Regions from separate parts of the Streptomyces sp. NPDC014889 genome, predicted to be linked through region 1. Evidence: riboswitches for the same ligand, from Rfam matches in the RefSeq annotation. Region 1 holds a riboswitch; the other holds the start of a gene.
What was found. Region 1 has a riboswitch for cobalamin ahead of ACF09J_RS10685 (ribonucleoside-diphosphate reductase subunit alpha). Riboswitches for the same ligand answer to the same signal wherever they lie in the genome.
Positions count from the first base shown of each region.

Region 2: linked by a shared signal. The riboswitch ahead of ACF09J_RS19625 (ABC transporter substrate-binding protein) and the one ahead of ACF09J_RS10685 (ribonucleoside-diphosphate reductase subunit alpha) in region 1 are both predicted to bind cobalamin.

Region 1 covers NZ_JBIBWH010000004.1:406,873-411,882, forward strand. The annotation lists gene ACF09J_RS10680 (ribonucleotide-diphosphate reductase subunit beta) at 1-831, opposite strand, end outside; gene ACF09J_RS10685 (ribonucleoside-diphosphate reductase subunit alpha) at 831-3,197, opposite strand; cobalamin riboswitch at 3,320-3,474, opposite strand; gene ACF09J_RS10690 (GNAT family N-acetyltransferase) at 3,520-4,026, opposite strand; gene mctP (monocarboxylate uptake permease MctP) at 4,099-5,010, opposite strand, start outside.
Region 2 covers NZ_JBIBWH010000009.1:160,759-165,768, forward strand. The annotation lists partial or broken gene ACF09J_RS19615 (SMI1/KNR4 family protein) at 1-1,204, shown strand, start outside; gene ACF09J_RS19620 (OBAP family protein) at 1,553-2,341, shown strand; cobalamin riboswitch at 2,400-2,625, shown strand; gene ACF09J_RS19625 (ABC transporter substrate-binding protein) at 2,703-3,695, shown strand; partial or broken gene ACF09J_RS19630 (iron chelate uptake ABC transporter family permease subunit) at 3,692-4,681, shown strand; gene ACF09J_RS19635 (ABC transporter ATP-binding protein) at 4,776-5,010, shown strand, end outside.

The DNA.
Region 1 (5,010 bases):
GTACTGCCGCATCGACTCGGTGTTCATCCCCGGGAGGCCGTCGCCGCACAGGTCGCGCGCGAACTGGAGCTCGGCCTCGACGGCCTCCCGCAGCATGTCGGTGACCTGCTGCCGGAGGTCCGCGTCGAAGAGCTCCGGCTCCTCCTTGCGCACGGTGTCCACCACGTCGAAGGCGAAGGACATGTGCATCGTCTCGTCCCGGAACACCCAGTTGGTGCCGGTGGCCAGACCGTGCAGCAGGCCACGGCTGCGGAACCAGTAGACGTAGGCGAAGGCGCCGTAGAAGAACAGGCCCTCGATGCACGCGGCGAAGCAGATGAGGTTGAGCAGGAAGCGCCGGCGGTCCGCCTTCGTCTCCAGCCGGTCCAGCTTCTCCACCGAGTCCATCCACTTGAAGCAGAACTCGGCCTTCTCCCGGATGGAGGGGATGTTCTCCACCGCGGCGAAGGCGGCGGTGCGGTCCTCCGGGTCGGGGAGGTAGGTGTCGAGCAGCGTCAGATAGAACTGGACGTGCACGGCCTCCTCGAAGAGCTGGCGGGACAGGTACAGCCGCGCCTCGGGGGAGTTGATGTGCTTGTACAGCGTGAGCACCAGGTTGTTCGCCACGATCGAGTCACCGGTGGCGAAGAAGGCCACCAGCCGTCCGATCAGGTGCTGCTCGGCCGGGCTCAGCCTGGCCAGGTCGGCGACGTCCGAGTGGAGGTCGACCTCCTCCACGGTCCAGGTGTTCTTGATGGCGTCCCGGTAGCGCTCGTAGAAGTCCGGGTAGCGCATCGGACGGAGCGTCAGCTCGAAGCCGGGGTCGAGCAGGTTCTTGGTCTCGCTGGTCATTACTGGCAGGCCTCGCAGGACTCGGGGTTCTCAAGGGAGCAGGCGATCGCGTCGGCGTCCGGCGCCGCCTGCTGGAGGGGGACGGCGGCGGGAGCCTGGGCCCGGGCCGCGCGCGCGATCCGGGTCGCCGGGCGGGAGCGCAGGTAGTACGTCGTCTTCAGGCCCTGCTTCCAGGCGTAGGCGTACATCGAGGAGAGCTTGCCGATGGTCGGCGTCTCCAGGAACAGGTTCAGGGACTGGGACTGGTCCAGGAACGCGGTGCGGGCCGCGGCCATGTCGATCAGGCCGCGCTGCGGGATCTCCCACGCCGTGCGGTAGAGCGTGCGCACGTCCTCGGGGATCCAGGCGAAGTCCTGCACCGAGCCGTTGGCCTCGCGCAGCGCCTCGCGGGTGCGGGCGTCCCAGACGCCGAGCGCCTTCAGATCGTCCACCAGGTACGAGTTGACCTGGAGGAACTCCCCGGAGAGCGTCTCACGCTTGAAGAGGTTGGAGACCTGCGGCTCGATGCACTCGTACACGCCCGCGATGGAGGCGATGGTGGCGGTCGGGGCGATCGCGAGCAGCAGCGAGTTGCGCATGCCGACGGCGGCGATCCGCTCGCGCAGGGCCGCCCAGCGCTCCGGCCAGGTCAGCTCGACGTCGTAGTGGTCGGGGTGCAGCACGCCCCGGGCCGTGCGGGTCTTCTCCCACGCGGGCAGCGGGCCGCTGCGCTCGGCGAGGTCGGTGGACGCCTCGTACGCGGCGAGCATGATCCGCTCGGCGATCCGGGTGGACAGGGCCTTCGCCTGAGGGGAGTCGAAGGGCAGTCGCAGCTTGAAGAACACGTCCTGCAGGCCCATGGCGCCCAGGCCCACCGGCCGCCAGCGGGCGTTGGAGCGGCCCGCCTGCTCGGTCGGGTAGAAGTTGATGTCGACCACGCGGTCGAGGAAGGTGACGGCGGTGCGGACGGCCTCGTCCAGCCGCTCCCAGTCGATGTCCCCGCCGGCCACGAACGCGCCGAGGTTGACCGACCCCAGGTTGCACACCGCCGTCTCGCCGTCGTCGGTGACCTCCAGGATCTCCGTGCAGAGGTTGGAGGAGTGGACCACATGGCCCGCTTCCGCGGTCTGGTTGGCGGTGCGGTTGGCGGCGTCCTTGAAGGTCATCCAGCCGTTGCCGGTCTGCGCGAGCGTGCGCATCATGCGGCCGTACAGGTCACGGGCCGGCATGGTCTTGCGCGCCAGGCCCCGCGCCTCCGCGGCCCGGTACGCGGCGTCGAACTCCTCGCCCCACAGGTCGGTCAGCTCCGGCACGTCCGCGGGGGAGAACAGCGACCACTGCCCGTCCGCGTTCACCCGGCGCATGAACTCGTCCGGTACCCAGTGCGCGAGGTTGAGGTTGTGCGTCCGGCGGGCGTCCTCGCCGGTGTTGTCGCGCAGCTCCAGGAACTCCTCGATGTCCGAGTGCCAGGTCTCCAGGTAGACCGCGGCGGCGCCCTTGCGCCGGCCGCCCTGGTTCACGGCGGCCACCGAGGCGTCCAGGGTCTTCAGGAACGGCACGATGCCGTTGGAGTGCCCGTTGGTGCCGCGGATCAGCGAACCGCGGGAGCGGATGCGGGAGTACGCGATGCCGATGCCGCCGGCGTGCTTGGACAGACGGGCCACCTGGAGGTAGCGCTCGTAGATGGAGTCCAGCTCGTCCTTGGGGGAGTCGAGCAGGTAGCAGGACGACATCTGCGGGTGGCGCGTGCCGGAGTTGAACAGCGTGGGGGAGGAGGGCAGGTAGTCGAGCCGGCTCATCAGCCCGTAGAGCGCCTCGACCTCGTCGACGGACCGCGCGGTGTCGTCCTGCGCGAGACCGGCCGCGACCCGCAGCATGAAGTGCTGGGGCGTCTCGATCACCTTGCGGGTGATCGGGTGCCGCAGCAGGTACCGGCTGTGCAGGGTGCGCAGGCCGAAGTAGCCGAAGCGGTCGTCGGCGGCCCGGTCGATCAGCGCGTCCAGGCGGTCGGCGTGGGCGCGCACGAACTCAGCGGTCCGGTCGGCGATGAGGCCCTCGCGGTGGCCCACGGCGACCGAGTCGGTGAAGGAGGCGACGCCCTGGGAGGCGGCCTCGGCGCGGACGGCGAGGGTCAGCAGCCTGGCCGCCAGCCGGGAGTAGGCGGGGTCCTCCGAGATGAGCCCGGCGGCCGCCTCCGTGGCCAGCTCGCGCAACTCGGCCTCGTCGGCCCGCGCCGACCGGCCGCGCAGCGCGGCGGCGGCGACCCGGCCGGGGTCGGCGTCGGGGAGGTCGGCGGTCAGCTCGGTCAGGGTCCGCAGCAGTACGGCACCTGGCCCGTCGGTTTCCGTGGCGGTGACTGAAACCGGGTCGGCTGGCGCGATGGTCACGTGGAGCACTCCCTCGCTCGGCGCGGGGCCTCGCCGAGGGCAGGGGGCGGCACACGAGCGCACGCGGCGCCGCGTCCACCGGCCCATTCCACGAGGCCCGGACGTCAGGGCACCCGGACCGGACGGCCGGGCGCACTGTCGGCAGGTCCTCGGACTGACGCTCGTGGCGGGCCATGGGGGCATACGCGCACGAGTACACCGTTGCGGGACAGTTCCGGATTCGCACCGGATTCCCCTGCGGCGACAGTGAGCACGAGCATACATCTTGTGCTGAGCGAGTCGGGCACCCCCATATGTTGTGCCGCGTCGACTCCGGAGCGTGTCAGAATGTCAACTCGTAGGTGAGCAGCGTGATGTCGTCCAGGTGGGGGAGGGGGTTCCAGTCCCGGCCCGGTGTGCGGACGAAGCCCAGACGCTCGTAGATGCGGTGGGCGGTGTGCATGGAGCTCTGGGTGGACAGCACCATGCGGACACAGCCCTCCACGGCCCGTGCCCGGTCCGCACAGGCCCGTACGAGGGCCTCGCCGACGCCTCTGCCGCGCGCCGCGTGCGCGACCGCCAGCATCCGTATCTCGGTCTCCCCAAGGCCGGCGAGGTCGGCCATGGGGCCGGCGCCGGCGACGAAGGTCACCCCGCCGAGCACCTCCCCGTCCGCCACCGCCACCAGAACCTCGGCCGCGGCCGCCCGCTTGGCCACGTCCCGCAGCTCGTCGAGATACCCGTCGCTCTCACCGAAGTCCAGGAGCCCGTCCTGGAGGTAGGCCTGGGCGGTGATCTCACCGAGGATGCCGTACTCGCCGGGTTCGACCGGCCGGATCAGGAAGTCCATGGAGCCGAGTGTGCCGCACGGGCACGGCAGCGGGCCGCCGGATTTCTCCGGCGGCCCGCAGGATGCCCGGTGCTACTGCGGGGCCGCCGCCGTGGCCGGCGGGAGCTCCGCCTCGACGCCCGGGTCGCCGGCGTCCGCCGTGTAGTCCTCAGGACGGGTCTCGTCCACGCCCTGGGGCGCGTTGACCGCCCGCAGCACGAACGTCAGGAGCACCGCGACGACGGCGTTGAGCACGAACGCCGTCATGCCGATGTAGCCGATCTCGCCGATGCCCGGGATCTCCTTCGCCGAGCCGCCGAAGTGCTTCTGCCCCGACGTCGGCGAGGCGACCCCGTAGGCCGCGACCGTGCCGTAGACCATGCCGACCGCCCAGCCCGCCAGCAGCGCCCAGCGGTGGAACCAGCGGGTGAACAGGCCGCCGACCAGGGCCGGGAAGGTCTGCAGGATCCAGATGCCGCCGAGCAGCTGGAAGTTGATGGCGACCGTCTTGTCCATGGTCAGGACGAAGACCAGCGCGCCCACCTTCACGAGCAGCGACACGATCTTGGAGACCCGGGTCTCCTCCTTCGGCGTCGCCTGCGGGCGGATGAAGTCCTTGTAGATGTTGCGGGTGAACAGGTTCGCGGCGGCGATCGACATGATGGCCGCCGGCACCAGCGCGCCGATGGCGATCGCCGCGAAGGCCACGCCCGCGAACCAGTCCGGGAACATGTTCTCGAAGAGCTGCGGAATGGCGAGCTGGCCGTTCTTCACCTTCACACCCGCCGCGATCGCCATGAAGCCCAGCAGGGCGAGCAGGCCCAGCATCAGCGAGTACAGCGGCAGGATCGTGGTGTTGCGGCGGATCACCTCGCGGCTGCGCGAGGACAGCGTCGCGGTGATCGAGTGCGGATACATGAACAGCGCGAGCGCGGAGCCGAGGGCGAGCGTGGCGTACGTCCACTGGCCGGCCGCCGCCGGCACCAGGCCGCCCGAACCCGTCTC
Region 2 (5,010 bases), on a different contig from region 1:
CGAGCTGCTGCCACCACTGGTCGCCGAGCACGCGGCGCACTCGTACCGGGACGACTCCACGCTGACGTTCCATCTGCGGGGCGCCGACGACGACTTGGTGGAACTGGCCTACGCGACGCTGGATCAGGTGCGGAAGGGCACGTACCGGTACACGGCCGACGGACCGTTCGGGGAGGCGGTCGAGCGGGCGCGGGAGCTGGCGCGGTGGGGAGACACCGACGGGGCATGGCTGACACTGATGAACGCTCTGCCCCTGTGGGAGCCGCTGGGACCGGACCACCTGGCGCCGCTGGGGTGGGTGGCCGACCCCGTGCTCGGGCCACTGCTGACCCCGGAGCGGGGCCGCGAACTGCTGTCCACGCCACGGGGCGGGCAGACGGGTGAGGCACCGAGCCCGACGGCCTCGCTCGACCCGGGCGACCTGGCGTGGCTCGCGGAGCCGGACCCGGGCAACCATCGCACGTCCTACCGGTTCGTCCTGGTGGAGGGGGTGGCGCCGCAGGAGTTGCCCGGACATCTCGCGGACGGGGACGGCACCGTGCTGAACGAACCGATGACCTTCTGGGAGGCGCGCCAGAAGTCGCTGCACCCCCAGAGGGAGTTCTCCTCCTACGACGACAGGGCTCTCATGACGGTCGGCCGGGCCGGCGCCGGTTGGAGCTTCGCCTTCGAGGGCGACCCTGGCCCGTTCCACCGGGAGCGGTTCGTCTCCCCGGCCGCGGCCGCCGCGGGCACCCGCGCGGTAGTGGTGTGGAGCGGCCTGCGGACACGGCACGGGGAGCCGTTCTTCCACCTTTCCGTGGCGCGAGAGGGTGCCGAGCAGTACGCGTTCACCTACGCGGACGGAGAGATCCGGAGAAGCGGAGAGATACCGCGGACGCTGGACCCGAGCCGGTTCTTCGGCGACCTGAGGGACGGCGCCGAGGCGGAACGGTCGCTGCTGAAAGCGGTGACCGGGGAGTTCGGTGCCCATCTGCCGCGTCACGCCATCGTGAACGGGCGGCTGCACACGTTGACCACCCGTTCCTGGAGGCGGCCGCCGGGGGACGGCGAGACATACGTGGTGATCCGCAAGCACCATGGCGCCGTCCGCCCGCCGGGCGGCGGGCGGGCGGAGGACGAGGGGCCGGAAAGCGGCTGGAGGCCTGCTGGGCCGCGCACAGACCCTCCAGGACCGCTCAGCCCCGCAGTCCCGGAGTCGTAATCCCGGGGTGCAGTCGGAGGCAGCGGCATGGGTCACCGCGGTCGGCGTTCACGTGTCTCGTGTCCGGCCGCGGTTGGGCTCCGGCCTCGTAAGCGGAAGCGCTGCTGCACATGGTGGCGCAGCGGGTCTCGGCCTCCGGGGCGTTCACCGTGTACGACACCCCAGGGCGTCCTGTCCGTGGGCGCGGCACGTCTGACTGCGCTCGGGCTCTCTTCGGCAAAGGCCGGGGACGTCATCGGCCCTGGGTCTCGGCCCCCGGGCTAGCCGCGCGCTGGGACAGGGGATCGCCCGTTTCGGAGCACCACCGGTGCCCCGTTACAGCCACCGGGCACAGGGCACTCGCCAGGCATGGCACTCGTGCAGGGCATGCAGCGCACGCGCGGTTCTGGCCGGGGATCGGCCGCGTCCCTCGGCATCGGGGTCGCGGCAGGGGTGACGGCCGCGGCCGGCCTGCTGTTCGGCCGCAAGGTGGCGACGATCAGCAAGGTCGGCAAGGGGCACCCGCTCAAGCACCGCGCGCTGGATCTGGCGGCCGGCGCGATGCAGCCGAAGTATCCGCTCGATGCGATGAGCACGTATCTCAACGGCTTCCACCTGTACGCCGACGACATGGGCCGGCAGGTGGAAGCCACGCACTTCTGCATCCATCTCCAGCACGACCTGCACCAGTGCGTGATCTTCGACCGCAACGCGCCCGACGCCCGTCTGATCGGCATCGAGTACATCATCAGCGAGGAGCGTTTCCGCGACCTGCCCGAGGACGAGAAGCGGCTGTGGCACAGCCACCACTACGAGGTCAAGTCCGGCAGCCTCACCGCCCCCGGTATTCCCGACCTGGCCGAACACGCCTACTTCGAGGACCTCGTGACCACCTACGGGAAGACGTTCCACACGTGGCAGTACGACCGCGACGACTTCCCCTACGGGATCCCGCAACTGATGATGGGCTTCACCCAGGACGGGCAGGCCGCGGACGAGATGATCCAGGCCCGCGACGAGCGGCTCGGCATCTCGACCTCGCACAAGCGGCAGAACCGGGCGGACATCCCCATGCCGGAAGTGGCGCCGGGCGCCAACGCGTGGGAGAGCGGCCGGACGGTGCAGACACGCATCGAGGAGACGCAGTTCAAGCGCTGACCGTCACGGCTGAACTCCGGGACTCCGGACCGCCTCTCCTGCGGGACGCTCCTCGCGGCTGCGCCACCAGCGGCTTGGTACCGTGTGGCTGCCGTGGTGTACGGGAAACCGGTGGGAAGCCGGTGCGGCCCTCGCCACTGTAGTCGCGGAGTCCCGCGGCCCTCGCTGACGGCTCCCGGAGCGGTCAGGGCCACTGGGTGGATCGGGAACGAACCACCTGGGAAGGCCGGCCTCGTGACGTTGATGCGGAAGCCAGGAGACCGGCCACGGCGCGACATGTTCCACGAGGGTTGGAGAGCACATGCCCCGCGGTCCCCTGCGTCCGTTTCGATCTCAGCGTTCCATACGCCGCGCGCGTGCCGTGCGCTCCAGCCTCGCCGCCACGGCACTCCTGCTCGTCGGTGCGCTCGGCGCCTGTACGGGTGCGCCCGCGGCCGACAAGCCCGCCGCGGCGACCGGGAGCAGCCGCCCCGCGCCGGTGAGCGTCAGCAGTTGCGGCGTCACCACGACCGTCAGCGCACCGCCGAGCCGGCTGATCACCCTCAACCAGGGCGCCACCGAGGTGGCCCTGGCCCTCGGTCTGCAGTCCCGGATGGCCGGAACGGCGTTCCTCGACGACGCGGTCCCGGCGAAGTGGACGGCGGCCTACGACGCCGTCCCGGTGCTCTCCAAGGAGTACCCGACCGCGGAGAAGCTCCTCGCGTCGCGTCCGGATTTCCTCTACGCCTCCTACTCCAGCGCGTTCAGCGGCAAGGTGGCGGGCACGCAGGCGGAGCTGAGCTCCAAGGGCATCGAGTCCTACCTGTCGCCGTTCGGCTGCGCCGACAGCAAGCAGGTGCCGCCGGTGTCCTTCCAGGCGGTGTGGGACGAAGTGGGCGACATCGCCGAGGTGTTCGGTGTCGGACCGCGTGCCGCCGCCCTCCAGAAGGAGCAGAAGCATCAGCTTGCCGACCTCGAGGCCAAGGCGGCGGGCAAGGGCCTGAACGTGCTCTGGTACGACTCGAACACCAAGGCCCCGTTCGTCGGCGCCGGCCACGGCGGACCCCAGCTCGTGCTCGACGCCGTCGGCGCCCACAACGTCTTCGGCGCGCTGCCCGGTGGCTGGAAGACCGTGAGCTGGGAGAAGGTGACCGCGGCGGACCCGGACGTCATCGTGCTCGCGGACGCCAGCTGGGACACCGCGCAGTCCAGGATCGACTACCTGGAGCACGACCCGGTGCTCAGCAAGCTCACCGCCGTCCGGCACCGGGCTTTCGTGGTCGTGCCGTTCTCCGAGACGACGCCCGGCGTGCGCCTCGCCGACGGTGCCGCCCTGGTCTCGGCAGGCCTGAGCAAGCTGCGCCCGCGTTCATGACCGTGGCGGATCGTCCCGCCGCACGGCCCGCGGGAGCGAGTCGCGCGGCGGCGGGCCTGACCGTTGCCGCGGTCCTGCTGCTGGTCACCGTCCTGCTCGGCCTCGCCGTGGGTTCGGTCCACGAGCCGCCGCACGTCGTGGCCGGCGTCGTTCTGCGCCGGCTCGGCCTCGGCGGCTCCCATGTCACGCTGCTGGACGACCAGATCGTCTGGCAGTTGCGGCTGCCCCGGGTCCTGGGAGCCGCCGCGACCGGCGCCGGGCTCGCGGTCTGCGGCGCGGTGCTGCAGACCCTGACGGGGAACGACCTGGCCGACCCCTACCTGCTCGGGATCTCCAACGGTGCCGCCGTCGGCGCGGTCACCGTGATCGTCCTCGGCGTCGGAGCCACCGGCGCCGCGGCGATCAGCGCGCTCCCGGCGGCCGCTTTCGCCGGCGCCCTGCTCGCCGTGGTCGTCGTACTGGCACTGGCCGCCGCGCGCACCCGGTCCCTGCCGGCCGCGCGGACCGTGCTGGCCGGCATCGCGGTGGGGCAGATGTGCGGCGCGTACACGTCGTTCGTCGTGCTCGTCCTCGGCGACCGCAACGCCGCCCGAGGTGTCATGGAGTGGACGCTGGGCTCGGTGGCCGGGGTCCGGTGGGACACGGCCGTCTTCCTGAGCGCCGTGACCGTCGTCGGCACGGTGGTCATGGTCGCGGCCGCCCGGGACCTGGACGCGTTCGCGTTCGGCGAGACCGCGGCCCGCTCCTTCGGCGTCCACGTCGAACGCACCCGCTGGGCCCTGGTCGCCGCGGCCGCGCTGGTGACCGCGTGCCTGGTCGCCCACACCGGCGTCATCGGGTTCGTCGGCCTGGTGGTGCCGCACGTCGTCCGTCTGATCTGCGGCCCGCGCCACGCCCTCCTGCTGCCCCTGTCCGCACTCCTCGGTGCGTCGCTGCTGGTGGGCAGTGACATCGTGGCGCGCTCGATGCTCCCGAACCAGGAGATCCCCGTCGGCGTCGTCACCGCCGGGCTCGGCGCGCCGTTCTTCGCGTGGCTGCTGTGGCGCCGGGCAGACGGCAGGTCGGCCACGCGAGGCCGGCGTGATCGCCGCGAGCCCGGTGGGGCTGCGTGCCGAGGGCGTCGGCGTGCGTGTCGACGGCGCCACGTTGCTGACGGACGTGACGCTCGGCTTCGCCCCCGGCAGGACGACCGGCCTGCTCGGGCCGAACGGGGCCGGCAAGACGACGCTGCTGCGGGCGCTGGCGGGACTGCGCCGGCCGCAGACGGGCCGGGTCCTCCTGGACGGCGGCGACCTGTACGCCCTGACGGCCCGCC